2 regions of the Shewanella sp. YQ_9 genome follow, and region 1 is predicted to be linked to the other one. Evidence: predicted binding sites of a transcription regulator. Region 1 holds the regulator's gene; the other holds the start of a gene.
What was found. The regulator MetJ, encoded in region 1, represses methionine synthesis genes. The targets are predictions, from matches to a motif close to TAGACGTCTAGACGTCTA.
Positions count from the first base shown of each region.

Region 2: a site for MetJ is predicted at 14,496-14,513, ahead of serA (phosphoglycerate dehydrogenase). Genes of this name have one in related genera too.

Region 1 covers NZ_JBICJO010000076.1:120,562-136,572, reverse strand. Annotated here, with positions in the region: gene ACF8D4_RS21250 (c-type cytochrome) at 1-270, opposite strand, end outside; gene ACF8D4_RS21245 (DUF2955 domain-containing protein) at 559-1,587, opposite strand; gene ACF8D4_RS21240 (HlyD family secretion protein) at 1,596-2,654, opposite strand; gene slyA (transcriptional regulator SlyA) at 2,665-3,132, opposite strand; gene ACF8D4_RS21230 (methyl-accepting chemotaxis protein) at 3,486-5,333, shown strand; gene metF (methylenetetrahydrofolate reductase) at 5,397-6,287, opposite strand; gene ACF8D4_RS21220 (bifunctional aspartate kinase/homoserine dehydrogenase II) at 7,541-9,934, opposite strand; gene metB (cystathionine gamma-synthase) at 9,951-11,111, opposite strand; gene metJ (met regulon transcriptional regulator MetJ) at 11,327-11,641, shown strand; gene ACF8D4_RS21205 (sulfite exporter TauE/SafE family protein) at 11,718-12,461, shown strand; gene ACF8D4_RS21200 (conjugal transfer protein TraF) at 12,464-13,657, opposite strand; gene nrfD (NrfD/PsrC family molybdoenzyme membrane anchor subunit) at 13,813-14,757, opposite strand; gene ACF8D4_RS21190 (4Fe-4S dicluster domain-containing protein) at 14,754-15,326, opposite strand; gene phsA (thiosulfate reductase PhsA) at 15,339-16,011, opposite strand, start outside.
Region 2 covers NZ_JBICJO010000015.1:22,240-38,250, reverse strand. Annotated here, with positions in the region: gene ACF8D4_RS04655 (TMEM165/GDT1 family protein) at 1-376, shown strand, start outside; gene katB (catalase KatB) at 441-1,904, opposite strand; gene ACF8D4_RS04645 (YgjV family protein) at 2,236-2,523, opposite strand; gene ACF8D4_RS04640 (cupin domain-containing protein) at 2,534-3,004, opposite strand; gene ACF8D4_RS04635 (PaaI family thioesterase) at 3,043-3,480, opposite strand; gene exeM (extracellular exonuclease ExeM) at 3,599-6,190, opposite strand; gene ACF8D4_RS04625 (S8 family serine peptidase) at 6,610-9,111, opposite strand; gene ACF8D4_RS04620 (curlin) at 9,524-9,952, shown strand; gene ACF8D4_RS04615 (curlin) at 9,971-11,407, shown strand; gene ACF8D4_RS04610 (response regulator transcription factor) at 12,965-13,630, opposite strand; gene ACF8D4_RS04605 (DUF2238 domain-containing protein) at 13,842-14,447, opposite strand; gene serA (phosphoglycerate dehydrogenase) at 14,606-15,835, shown strand; gene ygfZ (tRNA-modifying protein YgfZ) at 15,945-16,011, shown strand, end outside.

The DNA of each region.
Region 1 (16,011 bases):
TCTGAGCTTGGGTTTGACCTCGGCGACGCTCTGGGCAGAGAAGTAATTCGCCACCTGACCGATAACCTCATCACCCTGCAGAGTCATTGCCATCGGCATCATAGTGGCGTTTTGGCGGGTTCCCGCCTGGAACAGCTTGATCTGTTGTTGAATATATTGGCTGGAAAGTCCGGCGAGCCTTGGGCCCAGCGGCTCTACGCCCTGTCCCTGAGGGCCGTGGCAACTGCCACAAAGCGCGGCCTGTGGTGGCATAGCCGGTTGTGCTGCCATGGCTGTCCCTATGGACTGAGCCAACAGCAGCAGGCCACCTGCGGCGAGCGTGATTGATTTCATCTGTTATCCCCCATTATGAGTAAGGGCTATAGCATAGATCCAAATCACATATATGAGAAGTTTGCGATAAATATCAAAAAACCAGAGTAACCGGGCACAATCCAGATGCCATAAGGTTTGCAGCTCAAATAAATCCCAGGCTTTGAAATATTTGCTTACGATTTGAGTTTTATAAAAAACCCTTTTCTAACAATGTATTGGATAACGATTCTCGTTTAGAGGTAATTACTCTCCAAAGCGGGTCGCCTCAAAACTGTTGAGAAAATGATGTAACAGGTAACAGGCCAGTAAAGTACCGACTATGGCCACCAGAATGCTGCTCACCCGATACAGGGCACTGAAGATCAGATCATTCCCCGGAGTCAGGTATTGGCCGAACAGTATTCCCAAGGTGGTCATAGCACCAAAGCCCACCGCCGAGCCGCTGGCCTCTTTGACATGGGCTTGGGCAAACAACAGGGTACCAAACCAGAGCATGGGTACGACCAACAAAAGCACACCGGACCAATCATACAAAAACAGCTGCACCGCCATCCCGTATACCACCCCGAGTACAGTGCCCATTGCCCGTTTGCGGGCGTAGTCGAGAGCCCCATTCCAATGCATGGGGAACAGCAACAGTAAGGTAGTTGCCTGAGCCGACATGGAGTCGCGCAGATCAAAAGCCTGGAATATCAGAAAGGACAGGGTTGCAACGCTGGCCCCCATCAGCGCTTCATGGCGCATTCTGTGGGGCTGCTTGGGCCCGGGCACATAAGCGCTGCGAGGTTCAACATCCGGGATCAACACTGTCATCAAATAAGCTATCAACACAGACAGTACACTGGCCCAAAAGTTACCGAAGATGAGATCGTTAAGATCGGTATCCGGATAGCTGGCAAAATGCAGCATGATGCTGAGGCTGATCACTCCATTGGCACCAAATAGAAACAGAGCGCCACGGGACATACAGGCAAAGCGATACAAAAACAGCACAAAGACAATCAAGGTCATCAGTGCCGGATGGCTGCCAAGCAAACCGCCTATGATGCCAACCTCAATCCCACAGATGGCCGCAGCAGCCAGCAACTGACGCGCCGCATGGCCGTTCATAACAGGTACCAGTCCCAGCAACAACATGGGGGTGACAGTGTAAAACACCCCGTAATTCCAATTCATCAGCTTACAGATCAGAAAGCCCAGGCTGGCGCCGGTGGCTATGCGCAGGCACTGGCGCAGCTCATTCTGAGTCAAGGGGTGGTGACGCAGGATCATCGGCCACCTCAATAGATGTAGTGCAGCAGGCTGATTGCCTTGATCTGCAGCTTGGCCATGAAACGGTAGAAACTATTGTCCGGCAGTAGTTGTACCGTAGCACGGGAGCCGGCGGCCAACATGGGGTGTTCTTCACCCAGGAGTTCAAAGTGCAAACGCAGACGCTGGGCATCCCGCACCCAACGATCCGACTCGGTCGGTGTCGCCAACATGCCATTGGCGTCGAATTGTCCGGCGCTGACACCAGCATCGCGGCTGCTGACCCTGGCGGGGTAGAGTCTGCCTGGCTCGGCATCGAACGCCACCCAGGCTTCAGTGCCCGGTTCGACTCCCCTGAGGGTTTTCTCGCGAAAATCGGCAATGATGTCCAGCTGTTCCGACACCAGGGCTAATACAGGTTGGCCCTTGTTGGCCATGCTGCCACTGGCCAGTTGCAGATTGGTCACTATGCCTTCGTTTTCTGCCAGCACCTTGGTGTAACTCAGATCCAATTCCGCCTGAGCCAAACGGCTGCGGGCCTGGCGCAACTTGAGATTCTCTGTCCCGGCTGTTCCCCGGGAAACCTTGAGTTTGGCCAACTGCGCCTTGGAGGCTGCCAACTTGGCTAGCGCCGAACTGGCATCGGTATCTGCCTGATCCTTGAGTTGGCGTGACACACCATTGCTGGCATAGAGTGCATCCAGGCGCCTGGCCTCACGTTGTTTCTGTTGCAACATGGCCTCATTGGCGCTGACATCGGCTCTGGCAGCCTCTATGGCGGCATCCAGCTCGGCGTTATCCTGCATCGCTTGCTCCAGCGCCAATTTGGCTTGCTCAAGCGCGAGCTCAAAGGGGGCCGGATATATGGCGAAGAGCAACTGACCGGCCTCTACATGTTGATTGTTGGCCACGGCCACAGATTGCACCGGGCCGCTCACTTGAGGAGCTATCTTGACCACAGTGCGGGTCACCATCGCCTGCGGCGTCAGCGGCATCTCCAGATCCGCCAACATGAAATAGGCAAAGACCAGCACAAAGCCTGCCATGGAAATTTTAACGAGTCTGGCAAATTGTTGATCTGGCGTCATAAAGTCTCTCTCATTTATCTTGTTCTTGCTGCAGCTGATGCTGGGCGTTATCGCAAATCCTGGTGATCACGGCTTCAAAATGGGCCAGCTCATCCGGATCTATACCCACCAGCAGCTTGGCCCTCACCTGGATGATTCTGGCTTCCATGGAGCGAATAACTTCCTCTCCTTGGGCCGTCATGGAAACGATGCGAGCCCTTTTGTCGTGCTCGCAGCTGTGGCGGGTGATCAACCCCTGCTGCTCCAACTGCCCCAGAGTGCGCATCAAAGAAGGCAGCTCTATCTCCAGAGACTCGGCAAGCTGCTTCTGACTGATGTGGTCGCCCATGCGTCTCAGCTTCCACAGCGCGGTCCAGCGAGGATGGGTCAGCCCCAGAGGCGCCAACTCGTTATCGGCGACCATGCGCCACAACCTGTGTAAACGCCCCAAGCGCTCTCCCAGAGAAGTCTCGGTCAGCTGTTCTATATATCTGTGCATCTTGATTAACTGATTAATTAGCAGGCTAAGTATTTTATTTATTTAGCCTGCTAAGTAAATAGCCGATCGAAAATAAACCCGATCTGCCTCGCACATCTGTTCAGTAAGTAAACGGATCGGGACAAAAATTTGTCATACGTCGCAATCAGTTAACACAAGAGCCACTATAATTTTCCAACCTTGTTTGACCCGGTGAAGGTACAATGAGCCCAGCGCAAGGTCGGTGGCTATTACAAGGCTATTGAGATCCTGCGCCCTCGTTTTAATCACTCCCATGCCTGGAGGCTAACTTGTTCTCACATTTGAAAATCGGCACTCGAATCGTGCTGGGGATCTGCGCCGTGCTTATCGCCATGATGAGCTTTATCATGCCCTTGGTACTGTCGGAATTTTCCGGCCAAATTGACAATGCCGAGCAGCGTGAACTGCATAAGCTGTATCAAACTGCGATTGCTGAAATTGACTCTTCAGGCAGATTGGCCGAGGCGTTGGCCACAGTGGTGGCCAATACCCCGGAAATGCAACAGGAATTCGCCTTCGGCGACAGGGATTCACTCAACAACCGCAGCCAACAACTGTTTGTCCCGTTGAAGCGGGATTTTGCCGTGCAGCAGTTTCAGTTCCATCTGCCACCGGCCACCTCCTTCCTCAGGGTACATAAGCCGGAAAAGTTCGGTGACGATCTCTCTGGGTTTCGCCAAACCGTAGTGCAAACCAATAACAGCAAGCAGCCGATAATGGGGCTCGAGAAGGGTGTGGCCGGCCTCGGGATCCGTGGCCTGGCTCCAATGACTTATCAGGGACAACACACAGGTTCGGTTGAGTTTGGCATGTCATTTGGCCAGCCTTTCTTCGATGCCTTCAAACAGAATTACCAGGCCGAAATTGCCCTGCTTACACCTGACAGCAGCGGTTACCGCCGTTTTGGCGGAACCTTTGAAACCGCGGCTTTCAAAGACACGGCGCTGCTGCAGAAAGTACAACAGGGAAAAGCTGACAAGTCTCTGATAAGTCTGAATAACAATAGTCATGTCCTCTACCTGCATCAGGTGACTGACTTTTCCGATAATCCCATTGGCGTACTGGCGATCGCCATGGATCGCAGCCACTCGGAAGCCAGCCTCTGGTATATCAAACTCAAGTTGGTGGCCATTGGTGCCATAGCGCTGTTGGCGGGCGCCGTTATCGCCTTCTTTATTGCCCGCAGCATCACCCGCCCTATCGCGCAAACTACCAGCGCCATGGAAGATATCGCTCAAGGGGAAGGCGACCTGACCAAGCGTATCGAAGTGAGCAGCAAGGATGAAATTGCCGATCTGGCGCGGGCATTCAATCTGTTTGTCGCCAAAATCCAGCAAACTATTCAGCAGGTGACTCAAGCCACAGACTCACTGGCAACCTCGGCCGAAGAGATGTCCGGCATCACCAGTGACAGTCGCCACAGCGCCGAGCAGCAGCAAAGGGAAACCGAACAAGTGGCTACCGCCATGAACGAGATGGCTGCCACGGTTCAGGAGGTCGCCCAAAATGCCACTGTTGCCGCCGACTCGGCAGAGCAAGCCGATGCCGCCACAGATTCGGGTAAACAGGTGGTCAACAGTGTGGTTGAGCTGATGGCCGGGCTGGAGTCAGAGATCCGCGGCGCCGCGGCAGCTATCGACAAGCTAGAGCAGGACAGTCAGGCGATAGACTCAGTGTTGGAAGTGATCCGCAATATTGCCGATCAGACCAATTTGCTGGCACTCAATGCCGCCATTGAAGCAGCCAGGGCCGGCGAACAGGGACGGGGCTTTGCCGTGGTGGCCGATGAAGTTCGCACCCTGGCGAGCCGCACTCAGGCATCGACAACCGAAATTCAGCAGATGATTGAAACCCTGCAACAAGGGGCGCAGTCAGCCGTCGGTGTGATGCAAAGCAGTAATCAAACCATGGATAAGTGTGTTGCCGAAGTGCAAAACGCCGATGCGGCTCTCAATGAGATCCGCGCCGCGGTTTCCGCCATCACCCAGATGAATATCCAGATAGCCAGCGCCGCCAATGAGCAGTGCGCCGTCTCGGCAGAGATCAATCGCAATCTCAACAATATCAATGATGGCGTGGCTCAGGGCAGTGAAAGCGCCGCCCAGATAGCCGTCGCCGGTGAAGAGCTGGCGCAGCTGTCGGTACGCCTCAAGCAGTTGGTCAGCCAATTCAAGGTTTAACTCACTAAAGACAAGCCCACCTATTGGTGGGCTTCCTTTTATCAAAGGTTCACTGAGAGGCCATCACTTGCCGGGACGCACTCCCAGAGTATGGCAGATAGCATAGGTGAGCTCGGCGCGGTTCAGGGTATAGAAGTGGAAATCTTTCACCCCTTCACGGGAAAGCACCTTGACCATGTCGATGGCCACGTTGGCGCCCACCAACGCCCGGGTACCGGGATCGTTATCCAAACCTTCAAACTGGCGGTGCAGCCATCCCGGCAAAGACACATTGGTCATGGCGGCGAAACGCTTGAGCTGGTTGAAGTTGCCCACAGGCAATATCCCGGGAACAATTTCCACATCAATGCCGGCGGCCACACAACGGTCGCGGAACCTGAGATAAGACTCCACATCGAAGAAAAACTGGGTAATGGCACGGCTGGCACCGGCCTCAATCTTGCGCTTCAGGTTGATAAGGTCAGCCTGGGCATTGGCTGCATCCGGATGCACCTCAGGATAGGCAGCCACCGAAATATCAAAGTCGGCGACCGAGCGCAGCAAACGCACTAGATCTGAGGCAAAACGTGTCGGCTTGGGGCTGCCTTCCGGCAGATCGCCCCGCAGCGCCACTATGTTGCGAATGCCGCTGTTCCAGTAATGACGCGCCAACTCCAGTAACTCTTCATCACTGGCATCCACCAGCGTCAGGTGCGGCGCCGCCACCAGCTCGGTTTCCTGCTGGATCCGCTCGATCACGCTGTGAGTGCGATCCCGCACTCCTGAGTTGGCACCATAGGTGACAGAAACAAACTTGGGATTCAGTGGCTCCAGGCGCTGAATTGAGTTCCACAACAAGGTTTCCATCTCAGGCGTTGAGGGTGGAAAGAACTCGAAAGAAACATTGATGTCGCCGTTGAGCTCGGACAAGCTCTGGTTCAGCGAGTGCGCATGTTGTGCGTGATGAAAAGCCATTAAAAACTCCCTCAACTGTCTATCTGGACGTTTGGACGTCTATATGTCCACATACTAGAGAAACTGTCATTGAAGTCAAGCCCAAAGATGGCTTCAAAGGTGTATTTATCTTAATCAGTATAAAAGCCACTAATGAGTGTTTCTGCAAAGCCTCGGCTTTACGCCTGGAGAGAGCTTTCGCACAGGTGATCCTGTGCCTGGAAAATGAGCGTATATCTTTGGGTATATAGGTAACTTAGAACAACTCAATTATCACAGAATTACACCGACTCCCGCTCGAAGCGGCCGCAGGGCGTTGATGACAATCGCGTAGCGAGGCATGGATGCCGAAGCAGCGCCAGTCGAATCAGGGATGAGCGTCTGGCGCGATAGCGAATTGGCATCATAAGCACAAGGGGGTTTCCGCTGCGTCGCGGGTCGCAGGGGGTTTGGAAAGGGGGCGAGTCGATACAGCCCCCTTTCCTCGGGTGTGGGGCGAAGCTCCACGACTTTACGCCGCTGGAACAGCGGCTATCATTGTTTTCAGCTCAAAATAGCCAAATAACATAGATTGAACTTCCAGCAACGGATGTCTCCCATTGCCTGCCGCAGGCTTATGCACAGGCGAGCCTGTGACACGGCGTGAATACGTCCATGTAGCCTCGACGAAAACATCCTTGTTTTCGACGGTCACAGTTCCGCCTATGCCTAGAAAATAGGTGTATATCTGCAGCTTAAAACAACTCTGTGTGGAAAGAATCGCACCAATTCCCCCTTCGGAGCCGCCGCGGGCGTTGTTGCAAATTGGCGTAGCCGAGACAGGGATGTCGAGGCTCGAAGGTCGAGCAAGGATGCGAGTCCTGAGTGTAGCCAATGTGCTTCATAAGCCAGCGGGGGTTTCGGCTACGTCGGGGGTGTCCTTGGGGATGCAAGGGGCTTTGGACAAGCAAAGCCCCTTGCCCGGTGTGGTTTGGCGAGAGTTGCGTAGCAACGTGCTTTCGAGCGAGAGCCAGGGATGGCGAACTGGCCCTTATGCATGGAGGCATTTACACCACGACTTTACGCCGCTGGCACAGCGGCTAGCATGGCTTTAAGCCAAAGCTCACCAATAAACTTGATCTCAGCTTCCAGCTAAACCGCAAGCCCGTCACCCGCGGTGCGGATAGACTGAAAGCCCGAATACAGTGAAGGACAGCACGTCCGAGAACGGCCACTCACACAGGCTTTTCCTAGCCAAGAGCCCACCAGCTTCAAATATGACGCTAATACCAGTCCTACTCCTGCAGCAGATCGCGACAGATCTGCACCAGATCCGACTGTACTGCCGCGGCAGTCACTTCCCTGCCGGCACCTGGGCCGCGAATGATCAGCGGATTACCCTGGTAGAAGGCCGAGCGGATGACAAACACATTATCTCCCGGGGTCAGATTGGCGTATGGATGCTGACGCTCGACCCATTGCAGAGAGACTTCGGCATTAACCTGGCCATCTTGCTGCTCCAATGAAGCCACATAGCGCAGCACCTTGTTTTGCTCGGCCGCGGCGGCAAACTGCTGCGCGAGAGTGGCATCCAATTCGGGGATCCGCTGCAAGAACTCATCCAGCGGAATGTCGGCCAGCGCCTCAGGCACCAGAGAGCTTAAGCGAATATCTTCAAGCTCCAGTTCCAGACCTATTTCACGAGCCAAAATCAACAGCTTGCGCTGCATGTCACGCCCGGAAAGATCGTCCCTGGGATCCGGCTCAGTGATCCCCAGCTCTTTGGCCTGCAACACCAGCTCGGAGAAAGGTTTGATGCCATCGAAATGCTCAAACAACCAGCAGAGCGTGCCAGAGAAGATACCGCCGACAGCCTCTACCCTGTCGCCGCTGTTGTGCAAATCATTGAGCGCGTGCTGCACCGGCAGCCCGGCGCCGCAACTGGCGTTGTAACGCCAAAACAGTCGGCGGTTACCCAGTTGCTGTTTCAGCTCGCGGTAGAAAGGCAATGGCCCGGAGCCGGCCAGCTTGTTGGCACTGACCATATGAATGCCACGGGCAAAAAACTCAGGATACTGCAGTGTCAGTCCGGCGCTGGCACTGATATCCAGCGCCACCAGTTCATCGGCTTGTAGCAACGCAAGCTGTTCGAACAGATGTTCATACTGCCAAGGGGTAGCATCGGCTTCAAACCTTGCCTGCCAGTCTTCCCCAAAGATCCCTTCATTGCAGATCCAGGCACGGCTCGAACTCGCCAAGCCCAGGAGTTCAACACTGGCCTCCAGCTCACGTTTGAGGCCGTCGCGGGCTCGGCCGAACAACTCCACCCAGGCTTCGCCTATGTTACCCACCCCCAGCAGAATAACGCCTATGCGTTTGCGGGGGCCGGCGCAGCGCCTGTGCACCTTCTGGGTCAGCAGGTTCACCTGCGATTTGGGCACCAGGGTGACCAGGCTGAGTTGGTCCTGATACAGAGGTCGCGCTTCACGGCTCAGCAAGCGGGCAAAGCTGCGGCGATAACTGCCGGCGCCACTGCTTACCAGGGCCACCAGCCCAAGCTCTCTGTCCTCGGTAATGCTTTGAATTTTGAGCTCGGATGTCTGCGCTTCCAGTAACTGCCAGACTTGGCGGGATAATTCGGGAGTATAGGCCAGCTCCAGTTTGTGTTGCCCCTGAGACCAGTAGGCCAGCGGGGTCAAACCCGCCTCATTGAGCGCATCGAGCGTCTGAGCCTGGGTGCCATTGAACTCCAGGCTCAAGAGGGACACCTGATTGAGATTGGTCACCACAGGGGCGCTTGCGGCATCACTCTTGGGAGCTATAAGGGTAAAGTCGGTATGCGAGGCGTAGCTAGAACGCACCGCCAGACTGACCTCGGTATCAAACAGCGGCTGCAGGGTACGGCAATGCAGTACCGGGGAGCCGAGCCGCGCCAGGCGGTCGGCCTCAGCCAGCGACATACTGCTCAGCAGCCTGGCATCGGCAATCTTGTTGGGATCGGCATTGAACACCCCTTCGACATCTGTCCAGATAGTCACCCTGTCGATATCGGCCAGGCTGGCTATCAGGGTGGCACTGAAGTCGGAGCCGTTGCGACCAAGCAACAGAGTTTCGCCTTGGCTATTGGCGCAGATAAAGCCGGTGATCACCAGGCGCTCATCGGGATGCTCGGCCAGCAGTCGCTGCACCCTTTCACGGGACTCATCGAGGCGAATCCTGGGTACTGCGCCCTCATCGGCAATCAACAAACTGCGGGCATCCACATGGGAAGCGGCGACACCGGACTCCCTCAGTAGCGCCGCCATCAGTCTGGCCGACCAGCGTTCACCGAAACCCACCACCTGATTGCATTGGTATTCGCTGAGTTCAGGCAAGGACAACAAACTGGCCAGTTGCGCCTTATCTGTAGACAGACGCTCCCGCAGTTGACGTGCCTGTTCATTGCCCAGCAGCTGTTCAATCAGATTCTGCTGATAACCGACAAGCACCTGCAGCTCTTCTTGCCACAGAGCGCCAGACTCCTTCAGGTTCAGCAGTTTATAGAGAAAATTGGTACTCTTGCCTGCGGCGGAAACCACTACAAGATCATCGGCATGACCATGGGTCAGCAAAATATGGGCGACCCGTCGGTAGCAATCGGCATCGGCGAGACTGGAACCGCCAAACTTATGTAGGTGACAACGTGCCATCTCAAGCTCCTTCAATTCAACAGTTTGCGGCTGCAGCCAATCCGGCGGCGATATCATCCAGCAGATCCCGGCCATCCTCTATGCCCACAGACAAGCGGATAAGCGTGTCTTTAATACCGGCTTCGGCGCGAGCATCACACGCCATGGCTCTGTGGGTCATGGTGGCGGGCACGGCCACCAGGCTCTCAACCCCTCCCAGGCTCTCGGCCACGGAAAACAGCCTGAGCGCGCCGAGGAAGGCAACCACCTGCGCCTCATCACCCTTGAGTTCAAAACTCAGCATAGCGCCAAAGCCACTCTGCTGCCTGGCGGCAATCTCATGACCTGGGTGGCTCTTAAGCCCCGGATAGTAAACTTTGTCTACCACGGGACTCTGGCTCAGCAGCGCCACTATGCGCTCGGCATTGGCCTGATGCTCGCGGATCCTCAGCGCCAGAGTGCGCAGGCCACGCAGGGTCAGGTAACTGTCGAAGGCGCCACCGCTCAGCCCGAGCGTGTTGGACCACCAGTGCAGCTGCTCTGCCAGTTCAGGATCTTTGGCAATCACGGCGCCGCCCACCACATCGCTGTGGCCATTGATGTATTTAGTGGTCGAGTGCACCACTATATCGGCCCCCAACAGCAAAGGCTGTTGCAGCGCCGGCGACAAAAAAGTGTTGTCAACCACCACCAATGCGCCCTGCTGGTGGGCCGCCTCGGCAATAGCGGCAATATCCACTACCCGCAGCAGCGGATTGGACGGCGTCTCGAGCCACACCATGCGCGGCTTTTGCGCCAGGGCAGCGGCGAGTGCTTGCGGGTCGGTTTGATCCAAAACCTGCAAGCGAAACTGGCCCTTGGCAGCCAGATTGGTGAACAGCCTATAGCTACCGCCATAACAGTCATGGGGCACCAACAAGAGGTCATCCGGCCCCAGCAGGTTGACCACCAGAGTAATGGCCGCCATGCCGGTCGCTGTGATTGCCGCACTGCAGCCCTGTTCCAGCTCCCCCAAGGCATCCCCCAGAATGGAGCGGGTAGGATTACCCGAGCGGCTGTAATCAAAGGCTCTTGGCTGAGTGTGGCCATCAAAGGCATAGTTGGTCGACAGATAGATGGGTGGCACCACGGCCCCGTGCTGGCTGTCTGATTCGATGCCCTGCCGGACCGCTGTGGTTGCTAATCGCCGCTCTGTCATAATCGACTCCTGAATGCTGAGGTTCGACACCATAAAGATGTCTGGACGTCTAAATCTAACCAATGACCATCCAGCCGTCAATAGGCATCAAGACGTTTGGACGTCCAAATGTATGGATTTCTGTTCATATTGCACAGATTTTGCAGGCAATCATTTGACTGTATCCTGTAAGGGTTTAAAATCTGCTGCGAATTAGTGAGATCACAGGTGAATCAATGACTGAATGGAATGGCGAATACATCAGCCCTTATGCCGAACACGGCAAGAAGAACGAGCAAGTGAAAAAAATCACTGTCTCTATTCCGTTGAAGGTGCTGAAAGTATTGACCGATGAGCGCACCCGGCGCCAGGTAAACAACCTGCGGCACGCCACAAACAGCGAACTGCTGTGCGAAGCCTTCCTGCATGCCTATACCGGCCAGCCACTGCCCAACGATGGGGATTTGTCCAAAGACAAACCCGACAGCATCCCGGAAGAGGCCAAGCGCATGATGGATGCCATGGGCATAGAATGGGAAGACATGGAGTAAGTGTGTTGTCCCTCAGAATTACCTTATAGTTGAACAAGGATCGCGGTGCGATCCTTGTCTTTTTTGGGGCTTGCGAATGTTGTCACTGATAGATCCCGTCACCCTGCTACTGGCGTCCCTGATCATATTTACCGGCGCCCTGACCCAGTCGTTGATAGGCTTTGGCTTGGCCGTGGTAGCCACACCTTTGCTGTATATCGTCGATCCGGAACTGGTTCCTGCCCCTGTTATCGCCATGGGGTTTTCCATCGCCCTGCTGACACTGGTACGCGAGCGTGGCCACCTGGAATTCAACGGCCTGCAATATGCCTTGTTGGGGAGGCTCCCCGGCGGCCTGATTGGCGCCACCCTGCTGTTGCTGGCGCCGCAGCCTATTCTGGGCTTGACCATAGCCCTGATTGTGGCCGTAGCCGTATTCCTCAGCCTTAGAAAGTACAGCATCAAGATCAACCGCCTCAGCCTGTTTATCGCCGGGATATTTTCCGGGATCTTCGGTACCGTGGCCGCCATAGGCGGACCGCCGATGGCCCTACTGCTGGCGGGTAAGGATGCCAGTCAGTTCCGCGCAGCGCTGTCGGCCTTCTTCATCTTCAGCTCATTGATAGCCTTGATTATTCTCGGCTGTTTTGGCCTCTTGACCCTGAGGCACCTATGGCTTTCGCTGTTGCTGCTGCCTTCGGTATTTCTCGGTTTTCTGGTGGCTGGCCGCTTGGTGGGCCGGGTGGATAAAGAGAAGACCCGAGTCCTGACGCTGGCGCTGTGCGCGTTGAGCGCCCTGTTGCTGACCATCAAATCAAGCCTGGCGCTCATCAACGGTTAGTTTTAGAAGTGATAGCTGGTTTGCAGTACGCCGCCTATGGCGTCATCGCTGCCAAACATGCCGGTGAGATCCAGCCGGAAACTGTTGCCTATGGCGAACCCTGTCCCGAGTGAATAAAGATCGGCGGTGTGATCATTGAGATCCTGGCGATAACCGAGCCGTAAAGCAACCCAGTCAGCAGGCCGGTATTCACCGCCTAAACGCCAATAGCGGCTGCCCTCAAGCTCGGCAAACTTGTCGTTGTCGGTAAGATCCAAGTCGCTGCTGAGCGAAAAGGCCGCCCAGTCATAGGCCACCCCTGCGGTAACCATAGGTTTCACCTGATAGGTAAGCTGCACGCCGCCGGCCTCTATGCTGCTTAAGTCCCGCTTGATGAGGTTGCGACCACTGACACCGATAACCAAACCATCCAATGGCTGGAATGCCAGACCGATATCCAGGTTAAAGCCTGTGTCATCGCTTCGATAATCATCATCGTTGAAGTCATCGGCATCGAAGTTGTTGGCGCTGACGGCATAGTTAAAACTGTCCAACCGTTGCAGCTTGGGTGTAACTCCCACTGTCACCGGCATATTGACGATAGATAGCGGATAGCTCACGGCAACCCCGAGCTCGGAAACCGCCCCGGCCACCACTCGCCCCTGGGAGGTCAAATCTTGGATTTCCGGCGGATTATTGGGGTCCAGATTATCCAGGGCATCAATATCCGCGGCGGCGATTTCGGCTATTCCCAAGGCATCGAGATAACTCTTGAATACAAAGGCATAATTAAAACCATCCGAGGGCATGACCAAAGCCATATTGATACCGGCACTGACGTAAGCGCTATTGCCCTGCAGCGATTTCAAGTCACCACTGAGGCGCTTTCGGTAGTCATCGATAGCCGCTGTGTCGGCGGCGTCTATGGCATTGACCAGGGCGTCATAGTTATCCTGCAGGGCATCAAACTTATCGATCATCTGATCTTTATCGGCGCCATCGGCGCCGATGGTTGGAATGAGTAAACTGAAGTCATTGCTGCGGCGCGAAGGCAAAGCCAGCAGTGCCGGATTGGAAAAGGCCGCCGCCTCACGATTACCGGCTGCCACGGCAACCCCGCCCATGGCATCTGAGCGGGCCTCATAAACATCCTGCCCAGCCAGTGCCAGCGTGCTGGCAAGCCCCGTGGTAAGCAGTGTCAAAAGACTCAGTTTCATCTCATCACCCTCTTGCTTTTATCTGTAACCAGACGCAAGACGTTAGTTATATGGGTTAAAGATAGTCCAAATCTCAGTGGCACAATGGTATCAAACACAAAAAAGCCCGTACCAAATGATACGGGCTGAGGCTCAAACAGGTTCAGAAGTACTTGTTAACCAAGATAGCTCTGACCTGCATAGAGAATAAAGTGTCTAAGTGCCAGCACCCCGGTTAGACTACAGCAGGCTACCGCCAACATGGCGCCCTTGGTGTGACGGGTACTCGCAGGCAGCAACAACATGGAAAGCAGCGGGATACCAAAGCCGATACCCACAACCCCAATCCAGAACACGCTGGCCCAGACGCCACTTGTCAGTGATGCCAGTGCGGCAGCAGCAGCGCCACCCTTGAAGTAGAGCGCGCAGAACAGCATAAACAGGAACAGGATTTCTGCCGCCATTACCGGCAATTCCAAACCGTGCATCCGTCCCAGCTGTGAGCAGTGCTTGTCTGTCTTGAACAGCAGCAGTGCTACTACCGCGTTGGCAGCCGCACCGGCCGACAAGCCGGACACCAGGAACAGTGCCGGTAAGACGGCAGTGTTCAGCATGGGGTAGGCGTTCATGGCAGAGATCAGGAAGCCGGTATAGGCACCCACGACAATCGCCAGCACGAACAGCAGCACTTCCATGGTCTTGCGCAGGCCAGTCAGTGATTCTGCAATCCCCTTGAGGAAACCCAGGCCCCAGTTGCCGAGATCATCTTTCAGCACGACCAGCGCATAGGCAAAGGTCAGCGGAATGTAAACCAACAGCGCCAGCACCCCGATGGACATGACAGAGGTCAGGTTATAGTTGATCAGGATCAGCCAGAAGTGGAATGGCTTGGTCAGGTCAAACACCAGACACAGCATACCCAAACAGATAGCCACTGGCGCTATCAAGGCCGCGGCCTTGAGAATGCCGCTGTCACCCTCTGTCTTGTTTTGCACCCAACGCAGCCCGATCCCAATCAACAGACTACCCGCCGACAACCCCGCCAAGAAGAGGTAAACGGCTATGACCCAGTGCCAGGTGACAGGGTCGTATTGCGTCATATCGCCCCAAGTATTGTTCATGATTGGATCCCCCCTCTCTTGACAGGAATACGGTAGATTCTGGGTTTGGTTCCCAGATGGGTCTTGTCCTGATAAGTCACGCGGGTGTTGAGCAGAGTCGCCACCTCGCTGCCGGCCTCGTTGGCATCACCGAACACCAGGGCGTCTGTGGGACATACTGTCACACAAGCGGGTTGTTCGCCGCGCGCCAGTCGGGTGTCCTTACAGAAGTTGCACTTGTCGGCCACCTTGGTTTCCGGGTTCATAAAGCGCACTTTGTAGGGGCAAGCTGCCACACAGTACATACAACCGACACACTTTTCCGCCTTGATGGAGACTATGCCATCCTCACCCACATAGGCCGCTCCGGTAGGGCAGACCTTGACGCAAGGGGCATCTTCACACTGCTGACAGGACACCCTGTGATACTTGAAGTGCAGATGCGGCGCATCCCCGAATGGACCTTCTACCCGTACCTGCAGGCGAGTTACGCTCTCAGGTACACCGTTTTCGCTGCGGCAGGCGACGTTACAGGCCTGACAGCCGATGCACTTATTCTCGTCGTGCACCATCACATATCTTTTAGTCATCTTCGCCTCCCCTTATGCCTTTTCCAGCTTCACACCTGTGGTGTGTACGTTCATACCGCACACAGGTGCAGTCACGTTGGGCAGCAGGTTGCCGCAGTGCACGCCCTTGCCGGTCGCCCGTGCCAGCTCCTTGTTCTTGGAGCCAAAGCCCATGTAGGCGAACACAGTGTCGGGACGTATGCCCTTGGTCACCAGCGCATGGCCCTCTTCACTGCCGACACTGGATGTGAGGCGAATGGCATCCCCATTCTCAATGCCATGCTTGGCGGCGGTGTCCGGGTGGATCCAGACGGCGTTGTCGGACATCAGGTTGGCCAGCATAGGCACATTGTGGGTCGCGCCATTGGTATGCACCGCCACCTTGCCCTGAATAAAGTAGAGCTCGTCCGGCTGTTTCAGGGTCACTTCGCGATAGGCGATAGTGCCGCGTCCAGGCGCCATGTCTTCCACCTTGGCGGAGGTCAGTTCAATCTTGCCACTGGGGGTCTTGAACTTGAGCGCGCTGCCGTAAGTACCGTCTTCATCCACGGCTCTGGCGTTGGAGTAGGCGGCAACAAAATCGGCCACCATCTTGGGTTCGCGCAGCATCAGCGGTTTGCCGTAGCTGACAAAGCCCTTGTCCTTGATGTGCTGCAGCAGCTTGGCGTCTTTATTCACCTGCAGGAATTGCAGGGTTTCCATGTTT
Region 2 (16,011 bases), on a different contig from region 1:
TTGGCTCAGTGCCGATATCGGCCGTTACCTTGTTGCCGGCAGTTTCTTTGCCATCGCCCTCTGGGTGCTGGTGCCCGATAAGGTCGATGCCGAAGAAAGCCGCTTCTACCGTTATGGCCCCTTCGTGGCCACCTGTTTGCTGTTCTTTATCGCCGAAATGGGTGACAAGACCCAGGTCGCAACCGTGGTACTGTCGGCCAAATACGATAGCCTGCTGATGGTAGTAACAGGCACCACTGTCGGCATGCTGCTGGCGAATGTTCCCGTGGTGCTGGCCGGCCATTTCAGTGCCGACAAGCTGCCCATGATCTGGATCCACAGAGGTTGCGCCCTGCTGTTTGCCCTCTTGGGGATAGCCACCCTGCTGTGGGAATAGGGAAACCGCTGACAGCGCAAAAGGGGCAGCTCAAGCTGCCCCTGTTATTTCCGGCGTGCCACTATCAGCTGGCCAGCATCTCTTGCACCCGGCGGCCGTAGTCGGCATCGGCCTGGCTGAAGTGGCCAATCATTCGCTGCTGCACATCCTGAGTCGCTTGACTCAGAGTACCGCAGATATTGCTGATAAGCCTGGCCTTTTCTTCTTCCGGCAACAGGCGGTAAAGGTTGCCAGCCTGGGTATAGTCATCCTGCCCATAACGGCTGTATCTGTCGGCTTCACCATCCAGGCGCAGCGGCGGCTCTTTGAACTCTGTGGCATCCTGCAGGCCGCTTGGCTGCGAGTTGGGGCCATAGTTTGCCGACGCATCGCCACCTGTCTGGCTTCCATGGTACGGGCACTGAGCCCCGGCCATGGCACCGGCACGTTGATGGTGATTGGCCTGAGTCGCATGGGGGCAGTTCACCGGCAACTGGTTATAGTTGGCTCCTATCCGATAGCGCTGGGCATCGGCGTAGGCAAACAGGCGAGCCTGCAACATCTTGTCAGGTGACGCGCCGACACCGGGAACCAGGTTACTCGGCGCCAGTGCCACCTGCTCTACTTCGGCGAAGTAGTTCTGTGGCAGACGATTGAGCTCCAGTACCCCAACCTCTATCAGCGGGTAGTCCTTATGTGGCCATACCTTGGTCAAATCAAACGGGTTGATATGGTAAGTATTGGCATTGGCTTCCGGCATTATCTGCACCTTGAGCTTCCAACGGGGGAAGTTGCCATCCTGGATTGCCGCCACCATATCACGCTGGGCATGATCCGGATCGATTCCCTTCACCTTGGCGGCCTGCTCTTCAGTCAGGTTGGCTATGCCCTGCTCTGTCTTGAAGTGGAACTTGACCCAGAAGCGCTCCCCCTTGGCATTCCAAAATGAGAAGGTGTGCGAGCCAAAGCCATGCATCTGCCGATAGTTGGCCGGAATGCCCCGGTCAGACATCAATACAGTCACCTGATGCAAGGACTCTGGGTTGAGCGACCAGAAGTCCCACATCGCCTGAGGGTCTTTCAAATTGGTGTGCGGATTCCGCTTCTGAGTGTGGATAAAGTCAGGAAACTTGATGCCGTCACGCAGGAAGAAGGTGGGGGTGTTGTTGCCCACAATGTCGTGATTACCGCGCTTGGTGTAGAAACGCACTCCAAAGCCACGGGGATCGCGCTCGGCATCGGCGCTGCCCATCTCACCGCCTACGGTCGAGAAGCGAACAAAGGCCTCGGTCTGGGTGCCAATCCCCTGGAAATGTTCGGCTATGGTGTATTGGCTCATATCATTGGTCACTGTGAAGGTGCCATAAACCCCCGTGCCTTTGGCATGCACGACCCGCTCTGGGATCCGCTCGCGGTTGAAGTGGGCCAACTTTTCAATCAGGTGCCAGTCCTGCAGCAACAGGGGACCACGCTCTCCGGCGGAGAGGGAATTCTGATCGTCTGCGATGGGGGCGCCGCTCTGGCTGGTGATATATTGCTTCTGACTCATCTCGTGCTCCTTAATCCTTTGTCTCGTTTAACCAGTTTTCAATCACATCGAATATGGTGGCCATAGGTGCTCCCTTGAGCAGTCGTATTGGCGATGTGGTCATGTTAGTCAGGCGACGATATTTTTAAAAACGATTAAAAATGATTATCATAATTCCATTTATAGATTAAGTTGAATTTGGGATTGAGAAATGGGGATAAGAAGTGCATAACCGAGATAGCAGTGACTGCCATTCGAGATGAAAAACGGCTGAAGCAGAGCAAACGTACATTGTCACGAAAGCAACAAACCTTATAGAAACCTGCGTCTGGGGCCACCTGACACCGGGTTGTCAGCCTTGCTGATCCTCTGATTTTTCCGGGCTTGCCTGAGGGGCGGCCTGCAAATCAGGCTCTGGGCTACGATAGAGTTTAACCAGGTAATAGGCATCGATAAGTACTATGAAGAAGTTCACCAAAGCCACAGGATATGCAGCAATGGCGATCCCATAGGCAACAAACAGCGCCGCTCCAAGCAGGTTCCACCAGCGCAGTCGTTTGATATTGGACATCATCAGAGAGATGGCCACCACTACCGATGCCAGATAACCGACCCACTCCCATATATTGATTGTATCCATTCAAGCTCCCCTATTTGGGATGGCTAATGGTGTCGAGATCCACCAGATCCCAACACCCCTGATTACGATAAAGGCGTTTACCCTTATAAGGATAGTCGGCCACATCATGGCTGAGGCGTTGTCCCATGACTAAATATTTGAGCGGCCTCTCGGAAGTGTTGTTCATGCCATGAGCCACACTGCCGGCCGGGAAAGCGATAAAGTCCCCGACCCCGATGGCGAAGACTTGTTGATCGATACACACCTCGCCTTCACCTTCGAGCACATAAATACACTCTTCTTCAAAATAATGAAGGTGGTATTCGGTGCTGTCACGCCCGGGCGCCAGCTCAATCAGATGCACTCCAAGATGAGCAAGACCGATGACATCACCGAGAGATTTTCTAAGTCGCACCGCATTGGGGTTGAGGAAATGCGTCCGCTCCTCCCCTTTCATGGCATCTATCTCACTGGCTTTCAGCAGAAACTCCCTGGCATTCATCTCTGTCCCCTGAGTCAGAGCGCCCTTGAGTGAAGCTGTCAGCGCTTGACCACGGCCGCGGTCATACGGGAAATACAGGTCAGCTCACCGGCGCTGTTGTGAATAAGCACTTCCCAGACAGAGCTGCGTTTGCCCAAATGTACGGCTCTGGCTGTTGCCTTGAGTTCACCATTGCGGGCTGCCCGCAGGTGATTGGCGTTGATCTCCTGACCTACACAATAGTAGTTTTCAAAGTCCACCGCAAAATTGGCGGCATAGCTGGCCACCGTCTCTGCCAGCGCCACATTGGCACCACCATGTACTATCCCAAGTGGGTTGTGGATAGCCGGAGACGCCGGCATGCTGGCTACCATATAGTCATCACCTATCTCTGTGATGCGGATCCCCAGGGTCTGCATCAAAGTGCCTTTGCCCCCTATACCGGCATCCAGTTTGGCACAATCTTCCAGGGTGATGGGTCGAAACCAAATACTCATCTTATTGTTATCCTTAGTACTCCAATAGGAAAATCAGTGTACTTGGCTGCCTGTATCCAAGTAAACCCGGCCAGCGCAATCCTCTGACCGGGTGAGTGTCAATCAAGACTTGAGAGCTTTAGCCGCGGCGGCGCAGCCCCAATGCTACGAGAAACAGCAGTGACAGATACCCCAAGGCACCACCATCATGCTTGGAAGGCTCAACCTTGGCAGGATAACTGAGTGCCACTATCACAGGGTCATGATCCGAAGCCGAGAAGGCATTGTCAGACTTGGGCAATTCACCTGTGTACTTCTTGCCATACTCGAACATGTTGGATTCGACCGAGTTGATATGCCAGTCTTCAATGGCAACCAAACGCTCCGCCAGACTGGCGTTGGCCAGTGCATGGTCGAGATTTCCCAACTCACCGTTATAGCTGTAGGAGAAAGTATCGACACCATGGGCCAAGGTGTTGAGGTTGATAAGTCCATACCCCTTGCTGATTTCAGTTCCCTGATGCTCATAGACCTTACCGTTCAGAGTGGTCCAAGAGGCGGTACGCAGAACCCGCTCCGATTGGGCGGCATCATAGTCGGTCAGCACCCGCACAGGATCTTCCAGACCATAGGCATTGAGATCGCCGATCACCAGGAGATCGCCGTCGATCTTTTGCAAGGCTTCTCCCAGAACTTTGGCAGCTGACACCCTGAAGGCGTTGCATTTACCCTGCAGATCCAGAGGATCCCGGTTCTCATCAAAGTTCAGCCAATCCTCAAGACAACCCGAGCCCTTGGACTTGAGATGATTCACCACCAGAGTCAGGCTCTGATCTGCTATGTTGAACTTCTGTCCCAGACTGTAGCGCTGATACTTATCAAAGGCAGGGCTGGCTTCCTGTTTACCATCGACTTCCCGGCTGGCAACCGCTTCAGCAGCATGCTGCTCTGGAGTCGCAATCACAAAAGCCTCGGCTGCCGGAGTCACCCTGGCCGGGCGATAAAGCATGCCCACGCTAATGGCATCACCGCCGAGATACTTGCCATCTTTTTTGTCGGCATCGGCTATCTCTACAAAGGAATAGATATCCTCATCGGCTTGCTGCTCATTGAGCGCATCGACCAGATTGCGGATGGCGCTTTTCTCGCCAAAGCCGTTGTTGGCAATCTCCATCAAACCCACTATGTCGGCGTTCATGGCGGTAATGGCATTGACTATTTTAGTGCGTTGCAACAGCATCTCTTCTTCGCTGAGGGCGCCGCGGTTATCACCTGTTGGATTGGCGTCACCACCTACGGCATCGTTGAAGAAATTAAGCACATTGAAGCTGGCGACCCGGATATCCCCCTTCTCGGCAATAGCCGGTGCTTGGCTGCGATCGTCGCCGCGCAATATATCCCCAGGAGTAATACTGTTGGTTGCCACCAGACGATACTGGTTATAGCTGTATCCTATAACCCCCTCAAGACCGGTTAACTGGTCGCCAACCCGCAGATAACCTGTCTCTGGGTTGAAGTCCGGCATCCAGGGCAGCTCGCCGTCTTTGGCCTTGAAGTCTGACTCAACAAACAATTGGTTGGCACGGTTGGCTTGCTCCAGTGCCATCGCCTCTGGCGACAGCGGCAGGTGTACCTGAGTCGGCTTCAGCAGCGGCGCCTTGTGAGACAACATAAGATTGTTGCGACGGGCATCGTAGTCAAAGCTGAAGTTACGGCTGACCTTGAGATCACTGCCGGCATCCAGTACTACCTTCATGCCTTCAAAGCGCTCCAGCGCTTGCTGCAGGGTTTCACCATCTGCCACATAAAAAGGCGCAGCCACCGGCAGTTGGGTAAACTCACCCACGGCAAATTTTTTGTCAGCCTTGATATCCAACTGAGTCAGGCCATAGTACTCCTTGACCTTACCCTGTACGCAAACCTCGACACCGGGCTGCACTGTTTCCGGCGCTGCTTCACCTAGGAATACAAAGATGCCGTCGGAGGTGAAAGGCGAGTTGTCTCCCTTGGGATCTTGCAGATAAAAGCCTTTGAACAGGCTGTCGCCACGGGCACTGACCACACCCTTGAGGGTATATTCGCTGTCGGATTCGAACTTACCCTCAGGGACCAACGGACTGCGATCTCCGCTCCCCTGCACTTCATAGATGGGTGTCAGCGTGGCGCCATCACAGCTGAATGCCGTAACTTCAGGGGCTGCAGCCTCATCCAGGCTGCCGAGTCCTTTGAAGTTATCAGTGCCCATAGGTTGCCAATCGGCGGCATTGAATTGCGTCGAGGCAGTGAGCGCCGACTTGCTGCGGGCCAAAGTGATATTCAGGCCCCAGTCGGTTGGGGTAGGCACGGCGCCGACAATATCGACGACGACGCCATCTTTCATCAGGGCTACCGCATCACCGCCATTGAAATAGAGATTGCCCTTGAGGCTGTCGACTCCAGCAGGCAAGCTTATTTCAGCATTGGGATGCAGAATCACTTTAATCCCCTTGGCCGCCATTCTTTGGCCATCCAATACCAGCATATCGGAGGCATCAGTAGCGCCATCTTTATACCGCACCAATTTATAGCCGTTTAAATCGACTTGACTATCACCAGAGTTATATAGCTCTATGGCTTTATTATTGGCGCTGCCCTCAACGTATTCGCTGATTAAAACATCGGCATTGGCCATCACTGGAATGGTGGCAGCCACGGCAATCGCAATGGCTGTCAGCTTGTTAACATTATCCATATTATCAACCCCTTTAATTGTAATAATGCCGTTAATTTCTATTAACGTGCCGCGGGATTGTCCCAGAGAAGAACGGTCAATTGAAGTGGTTTAATCACATTTAGGCAACAGTTATACCGAACGCAAATTCTATATAAATCATTAATTAACCACCATGTTCTCAACAGAGAACAAAGCAGAAAACCCTGTTTCAACCCAAGCTGTTATTTAACAAACAAATAGTTAGACAACAAATAAAGCCTGTCTTCAAAAAAATATAATAAGCCGTATGATATGGTCGATAAAATAGACAAATATTTTTACATCAAATAATCAGTAAACCTCGAAACTAATTATCTCTCCCCGTCATCAAAAATTAATTTTTGCGCGATATGACCATAAAAAAGCGGCCGGATGGCCGCTTTCATCTATTTGGGTTATCAGAATTGAGCAACAACGGGATCAGAGCAAAGCTCGGCTCCCAGTTCACAAACCTGATAAGTCACGCTATTGGCTTCGGTATTGAAGCGGTCACGGAACTGGCCATCGTTGGCGGTGGTCGCAACCTGTTCGCCGTCGCGGAAAATCGCCACTTCATCACCCAGGGCACCATTCCAGTTAACATCAACCATGGCGCTGCCACGACGGGACTTGAGGGCGCGGCTGATATCGGCAGAGATGCTGTGGGCAAATACCTGCACTTCCATGCTGACACTGTCGCTGAGCTCGGTGGCATCGGTCGCTGTCAGGGTCACTGTGTAGGTACCGGCCTCAGCATACACATGTTGAGGGTTTGCCTCGCTGGAGACTGAGCCGTCACCGAAATCCCAGTGGTAGCCGGCGATATCATCATTGATATCAGAGCTGCTATTGCTGAAACTGACGCTCAAACCTTCGGCTTGATAGTCAAAGCCGGCATTAGGTGCAGAAGGACCGGCTTCACCCAGCGCCGTGATCACCATACCCCAGTTGTTCAGGGTGCCTGTGTCACCACCGGCATGGTCAGTCACGCTGAGAGTCCAGGTACCTTGGGCAATTTCACCGTTGAAGTCGCCCAGATCCCAGCTCTTGACGATATCGTCATTGCTGCTGCCTTCGCGATTATGCAGCACCACTTCGGTGCCGGATGGCGAAGTCAGGATCACTGTCAAATCACCAATCCAGGTGTGGCTGATGTTGACGTTGGTATTGACACCAAAGATCTGCAGCGGATCGGCGATCTCAATGGTGCTGGTCACTGTGGTGTTATCAGCAATAGCCACTGGGGTATCATTGCTGTATGGGAAGTCATTCAGCCCTTGAGGGATGATTTCCAGGCTCACCACACTGCTCTTTTCAATACTGCCGTCATTACCCGATACCGTGATGGCGTAATCGCCCCACTGAGTCTCGGCGGTACTGGCTACGTTCAGGGTAAAGCTGTCACCGGCACCAACGCTGGTGGCAGACAAAGATACCCCTTCCAGAGCAGGCTCCACACTGACACTCAGCTCAACACTACCATCCCAACCGGCCACACTACCGACACTGAAGTCATAGCTGGTGCTTTCACCGGCTTCGATAGTGCGGGCAGCCGGAGTCACGCTGAAGCGATAACTTGGGCTTGGGTTGGCTTGATCGAGCGCGTTGGCCGCGTTCAGACGGGTACCGGCAACACTCTTGCCAGTCATGGCCGCATTGGCATCACCCGAATTCATCAACAGTTCTTTCATCTCAAGCGGTGTCAGATCCGGGTTGATGGACCACACCAGAGCCGCCACCCCGGTCACCATAGGCGTAGCCATGGAAGTACCCGAATAACTCTCGTAACCACCACCTGGAACCGTTGACAGAATGGCACTGCCAGGCGCCGCCATGTCTACGCTGGTAGCCCCCCAGTTGGAGAACCATGAGATACCATCCGAGCTATCGGTACTGGCAATAGACATCACTATGTCCGATTCATAGTTGGACGGATAATGGGGGCTGGCATCATTGTCACTGGTATCGTTACCGGCCGCAGCCAGGAACAGAATACCTGCTTCACCGGCGGCTTCGATGGAATCCTTCAGCGCCTGGCTGAAACCACCGCCCCCCCAGGAGTTGTTCGTTGCTTTAATATCGACGCCATGATTCACCTTGAGATCCGTCATATAGTCGATACAGGCGATGGCATCTGCGGTAGAACCTGTACCGGCAGGGGTCAGGAACTGACAGCCAATAATCGTCACGTCCCAGTTTACCCCGGCGACACCCAGGCCATTATTTCCCTTGGCGCCGATGGTTCCTGCTACGTGGGTACCATGACCGTTACCGTCCATAGGATCGCCGTTATTATTAGCAGCACTGAAACCGTGAATATCATCAATCACACCGTTGCCGTCATCATCTATGCCGTTACCTGGAATTTCGCCCGGGTTGACCCACATATTGGCCTGCAAATCAGGATGGTTATAATCAACCCCGGTGTCGATAACCCCGATGATCACATCCGTGCTGCCTGTAGTGACATCCCAAGCTTCGGGAGCATCAATATCGGCGTCAGCCACACCACCGGTTTGCCCAGTGTTATGCATGCCCCAGAGCTCAGGGAAACGGGGATCATCCGGCATGCCTATGGCGCGCAAAATGTAGTTGGGTTCAGCATATTTAACCGCCGGATGGCTGGAGATCATCTTGATCGCCTGCTCAATATCGGCTCCTTGGCGCAGATTCAGCTTTGCCAGACGGCCATCGAGCAAACGGGCAAATTTGTCATCTATACCATCGGCATTGGCATCACGCAAAGTACCACGTACCAGGCGCTGAGCCGCGGTGCGCTCCTCCTTGGTGGCATTATCCTTGTAAACCACCAGGATAGAGTCTTTGGCGTAACGGATCTCGTTTTTAGCCATTGCAGGCGCACTACCAAGCGCCATAACCCCAGCGACAGCTACTGCCAATGGCGAGAATTTTTTCAACATATTCGGGCTTCCTATAGTCCTTATAATCCCTTGATATCCGGAACGGCTTGCATCTGCGGCACTTCCTTGAAACGACAGGCAAACAGTGACCAGCAAGTGAAATCCGGCGTTTATTTATTGCAAATAGATTGTTACCGCAATGAAAACAATAGCGATAGTAGCAAACGGTAAAATACGACTTTAATACTAGACGTGTTAGGTATGAACAAACTTAAAAATCGCCAGAAATAAAACCCAAATCATTGTTTGTAAAACAAAATAAATCAATTCACCATTATTGCAAAAAGCAATATCGACTAAAGCCTAAATAGCCTTTAACTCCGATTGCGACCCCGGCTCAAGGCGCGTAACTTTTGTTACTGATTTGTACCACTCTGGTTCAATCAAGGATATGTACGAAAAGGAGTCTTAGGTGTCGGTACTCGCAAAAATCCTGTTTGGTTCAGCCGTTTTGTTGACCAGTCTTGGTACAGCAGCGACAGAACGCCAGGTAAATGCACTACAGGAGTTGCCAGTCACCCTCCAGACATTGCTGGAAACTCAGGGACGCGACAACTTGGTCGACCTGATGCAACAAGGCAGTTTCAACCAAGCCATCATAGTTCAAGCCGGAATTGACAACAGCGCCATCCTCACCCAGGCCGGGTTTGGAAATCAGGCACAAGTAGTACAACTCGGGGTCAATAACCAGGTTGAAATGATGCAGGTGGGTGACGCCAATAAGGCAAACATCACTCAAATAGGCAATGACAATCTGGTGCAACTCAACCAGCTTGGCAGCGCCAATTTTTCGATACAACAAATTGCCGATGCTGCCACTATCAGCATCACGCAGTATTAAAAACACAGGGAGCGTTTAATGAAATCTCAAGCTAAAAAGTCACTGATTGCACTGGCTATCACAACGGGTCTGGGTATGAGTGCCCAAGCCTTCGCCGGCAGTGTCAATGAAATCTCAGTTAACCAGCAGAGCCGCAGCACTGTAGGTCAGGAAGTCTATGCCGAGCAAACCGGCATTCTGAACCTGGCAGTCATCAATCAGGAAGGTTCTGCCCAGGAAGCCACCGTGGTTCAAGACGGTGTTTGGCACGAAGCCTATGTTGATTCCAAGGGCGACGAAAACAAAGTTATAGTGACTCAGAATGAAGACTGGCACGTGGCCAGCGTCGATGTAGACGGTAACGTCAACACAGCAACTGTCGCTCAATCCGGTTTCTTCAACGAAGCCAATGTTGAGCTGATCGGTGACAACAACAGTGCCGAAGTAAACCAAAACGGTGACACCAACTTCGCAGTATTCCGTGTCAACGGCAACGACAACTCCGGCTATATCAGCCAAAACGGTAACAACAACGAAGCCGGCATGATAGCCGTTGATTTCAGCCCCAACGTAGGCAACGGTAACTCTGTGACCGTACTGCAGGAAGGCAACAGCAACATAGGTGGCGTGCGTGGCGTTGCCGGTGATAACAACAGCATCGAAATCGATCAGGCAGGTGATCTGAACACTGGTTTTGTTTACGCCCTGTCCGGCTCTGAAAACAACATCGAAATGATGCAAACCGGCACTGCCAACACCGCAGTACTCGAATTCACCACAGGTGATGACAACGACGTTGAAATCTACCAGAAAGGTGATGGCAACGCGGTAGGCGATCTGCTGGTTGCCGATATTCAGGGTAGCGACAACGTAGTCGATATCCAGCAGGAAGGCGACACCAACGGCGTTGAATTCCAAATCTGGGGTGACGACAACAACATCGACCTGGAGCAGGATGGCAGCACCAACTTCGCTACTGCCGCCGCCTATGGCACTGACAACAGCATGGACCTGACGTCACAGGGCGATTACAACGAGCTGGTTGCATTCGCCACAGGTGAAGACAACCAGATCGAAATCCATCAGGAAGGCACAGAGAACTTTGCCTATGCCGAGCTGGAAGGTGAGAACAACGAAGTTGATATGGAGCAAGATGGCAGCGCCAACGAAGCTCTGGTCACTGTTGTTGGCTATGACAATACCGATATCGAAACCACTCAAAGCGGTGACCTCAACCTGGTAGACCTGCTGATCCTCGGTGATGACAACCTGGCTCAAATCGTTCAAAGCGGCGACAACAACTGGGTGAGCGGTGTTGACGGCGGCGCCTTCGCCGTGGTTGGTACAGGTAACAGCCTGATGATCACCCAAAGCGGTAACGAAAACCTGGTTGTCGGTTCTCAGGCCGGTACCAGCAACGCTATCAGCGTAACCCAAAGCGGCGACTACAACGTTGCCACTGTTATCCAGAACTAATCACTCTGGTGCTTTATGCGAAGGGAGCCTCTTGGCTCCCTTTTTGTTTGCCCAATTGCCAACTGAGCGTGAGTCATTATAGCTTGAAAACTCATGGTTCCAGCGGTTTCCAGGAAACCCCATACCATAAGCATCGAATAACAAGGCGAATATTCGCCGCTGGAACAGCGTCTATCATGGCTTTGAACCAAATATCACTAATAAACCTGGTTTTAGCTGCCAGCTAAGTTGCAGCCCATCACCTGCGGTGGGCTCTTGCACAGGCGATCCTGTGACACGGCATTAATACGTCCCTGTCGCCTCGACGAAAACATCTGACCTACATGGACGTAGGAAATGCCGAATTTATCAGGAACAAAATTCGGCCCTGTTTTCGACGGTCACAGTTCCGCCTGTGCCTGAAAATGAGGTGGATGTCTGCAGACACTTCAGATGTTCCAAGCTACTCAGTGCTAACAGAATTACACCAATTCCCCCTTCGGAGCCGCCGCCGGCGTTGTTGTAAATTGGCATAGCCGAGACAGGGAGGTCGAGGCTCGAAGGTCGAGCAGGGCGAATGTTGCGAAGCGACAAGTTCATGAGCGCGAGCCAAGGAAGGCGAGCTGGCCCTTATGCATGGATGCATTTGGCGAGTCCTGAGTGTAGCCAATTTGCTTCATAAGCCAGCGGGGATTTCGGCTACGTCGGGGTGTCCTTGGGGATGCAAGGGGCTTTGGACAAGCAAAGCCCCTTGTCCAGTGTGGTGTGGAACACCACGACTTTAGGCCGCTGGCACAGCGGCTATCATGGCTTCTAACTAAAAGTTACTAATTAGTATTGGCAGGGCTTCCAGCGACGGACGGTCTCCCATTGCCTGCCGCAGGCTTATGCACAGGCGATCCTGTGACTCGGCGAGAGTTGCGCAGCAACATGCTTTCGAGCGCGAGCCTTGGATGGCGAACTGGCCGTTGTGCATGGAGGCATTTACACCACGACTTTACGCCGCTGGCACGGCGGCTAGCATTGCTTTAAGCATTAAATCCCTCACCAATACTTGCCGGGCTTTTGACCACAGACGTAACCCATCACCTGCGGTGGGCTCTTGCACAGGCGATCCTGTGACACGGCGTTAATACGTCCCTGTAGCCTCGACGAAAACATCCTTGTTTTCGACGGTCACAGTTCCGCCTGTGCCTGAAAATGAGGTGTATGTCTGCAGGCATATAGGTAGCTTCAAACAAGTTAGCTCTCACAAAGTTGCTCCAATCCCTCCTCGGTGTCGCCGAGAGCCTTTGGCGCAAATAACGTAGCTGAAGGCGAACACTCGCCGGTGACGAGTGTGCTCATGAGCGCAAGCTATGGACAGATTGGAATGCTTAAGCTCCACGACTTTACGCCGCAGGCACAACGGCTATCATGGCTTTGGCTGAAAGCCATTCCCGACGCGCAAAAAAGCTCAAAGCTGCGGCGATTGCCGCACTCTGACAGGAATTTTCCACTGACTTGGCTTACATAAAAGCCATCAAAGCATAAACAAGCCCCATTCGGGGCCAAGTTCAGGCTGGATCTAGCGACAAATCAACTGATGAGATCGAAGTGACTCTGATAGGTCTGGGCCCAACGCAACAATTCGACTCGATTACGAGATTGAGTCTTGCGGAAAATCGATGAAATATGCGCCTTGACCGTATGCTCACTGATACACAGACGTTGGGCTATCTCTTTATTCCTGGCACCACTGGAAACCAGCTGAATAATGGTACGTTCACGCCGGGTCAACATCTGCAGCATGGAAACCGTATCGGCCGACATCTCATTGCCAGTGTCCAAGGTCTTGACCAGCTTACGGAACATCTTGCTGATAAGGGTTCTGTCGTACCAGAGCTCATCGGCCACCATCTTGCGCAGGCCTGTAAGCATAAGATCGATGCGCTGATCTGAATAAAGTACCCCGCGGATCCCCAGCAACATAGCCGACTCCTGATCCAGTGAACCTCTGGCAACTTGATAGAGGGCGACAGGAACATGAGAGACCAGACGGCTGGCCAGCAGAGGAATGCCCTTATTGTCCAGCGCCGACCCCTTCTGAGAAATTAGATAGAAAGTACTATCGCTCTTCTGCGGATCCAACTGTTCCGGGTGGCGTACTATACGGGTCTTAAGACCAATGGACTCGGCCAGTATGGCCAAATGACAAGGGGCGGCTATCTGGTTTATAAAAACCAACTCATTGATACTACTCATATTTACTCTTCTCCCTGAAAAGTCTCGCTCATACCCCTAAAGGGATAGCTTCCTTAATCACTTTCCGTGAGCTTACACAAAAAGTATAAGATGATTCTGACCAGATAGTGTCCGGTTTTCATCACCATAAAGTATGATTCTAACAATCTTTAGTCGCATTGCCAGATGAAATATTGTAAAGACTGTATATGGCTCTCTCTGTCCCGACCTGTCAATCGGCGCCAAGACGCTGCAACTGGCGGTCATGAAATGAGGATAAAACCAGCAGGGCGGCGATGGCACCGATAAGAGCCATCAGCATATCCGACTGGGTATCCCAGACATAGCCCTGGGTGCCGAGAAAGGCCTCGGCACCTGAGCCTGTAGCCGCGGCAACCCACCATTCAATCAGTTCATAGAAAGCCGACAAGGCCAAGGCAAAACAACTGACTAGAAAAGCACACCAGGCACCAGGTTTCACTGCTTGATTACGCAGCAGTATCTCCCTGGCAATCATTGCCGGGATAAATCCTTGGGCCAAATGACCCAGTTTATCGTAGTTGTTACGCTCAGAGCCCATCCACTGTGCTAAAGTATCGAACAGCGGCACCTCGGCATAGGTGTAGTGGGCGCCGACAAACAGTATCAGGCAATGCACCAAGATCAGGCCATAAAGCAGCGGAGTCAGCGGAAAACGTTTGCGGGTAAAAAACAGTATCGGCAGCGCCAGCATCCCAGGCAGCGCTTCCAGCCACCAAGTGAAATCATCTTTAGGCGCTATCGCCGACCAGATAAGTACCACAAAATAAATGACCAGCCAGATAATTGTGTTTTTCAAGCCACTTTCCTTATGCCAGTGATTGTTCTCAATTAGGAAAAAATACTTTAGCCATCTAGCCCTCCACTTCACCTGAAAAAAGTGCTACTTTGATTGGGCATGGGCAAAAGCATCATAGCATACGTACATTAGTTAATAATCAAGAGGGTACCTATATCATGGCGAAACACTCGCTGGACAAGGATAAAATTAAAATCCTGTTGTTGGAAGGCGTCCACCAATCAGCCGTCGATGTGCTGGAAAGGGCTGGCTATACCAATATCGAGTATCACAAGGCATCACTCTCCGGCTCAGAGCTTCAGCAGTCGATCAAAGATGCCCATTTCGTCGGAATCCGCTCCCGTACCCAACTGACCCAAGAAGTATTACAACAGGCGGAAAAGCTGGTTGCCATAGGATGTTTCTGTATCGGCACCAACCAGGTCGACCTCAAGGCGGCCGAGCAACTGGGTATTCCTGTGTTCAATGCGCCCTTCTCCAATACCCGCAGCGTAGCCGAACTGGTACTCGGTGAAATCATCATGCTGCTGCGCGGTATTCCGCAGCGCAACGCCCTGGCCCATCGTGGTGGCTGGCTCAAGAGCGCCAATGGCAGCTTCGAAGCTCGTGGCAAGACCCTGGGGGTCATAGGTTATGGCCATATCGGTACCCAGTTGGGGATCCTCGCCGAAACCTTGGGGATGAAAGTGATCTTCTTCGATATCGAAGATAAGCTGCCGCTGGGTAACGCCCAGCAGGTACATTCCATGGAGCAGTTACTGTCTCAAGCCGATGTGGTCAGCCTCCATGTGCCTGAAACCCCACAAACCAAAGAGATGATTGCCCAGGCCGAACTGGCGATGATGCGCAAAGGCAGCATACTGATCAATGCTTCCCGCGGCACTGTGGTGGATATCGACGCCCTGGCGGTAGCCCTCAAGGAGCAACAGTTGGCTGGTGCCGCCATCGACGTGTTCCCGGTTGAGCCCAAGTCCAATACTGACGAATTCCAAAGCCCGCTGCGCGGTCTGGACAATGTGTTACTGACCCCCCACATAGGCGGCAGCACAGAAGAAGCCCAGGAAAACATAGGTATTGAGGTTGCCGGCAAGCTGGCCAAATACTCAGACAACGGCTCTACCCTGTCGGCAGTCAACTTCCCGGAAGTATCGCTACCGCAGCATAAAGATGCCTCCCGCCTGCTGCATATTCACCATAACCGCCCCGGTATTCTGATCAAGATTAACCAGGCGTTCTCGGAGAAAGGCATCAACATTTCAGCCCAGTATCTGCAAACCACGGCCACCATAGGTTATGTGGTGATGGAGGTAGATACCACCCAGGCTGAAGAAGCACTGACAGAGCTCAAGTCTATCGAAGGTACTATCCGTACCAGACTGCTGTTCTGATTTTTTGAGGCTTTCACAGGGCGCCATATTGCTATCGGCGCCCTGTTTATTTCTGTCAAATCCGCTACAATCGCAGATCTCTTAATGCCTTCAATCTCAGGATCTTGTTATGAGCATTTGCGTTTCTCAGCCCGATTGGCCACTGGATGCCGGCATTCCGGATCTGCTTATTTCCC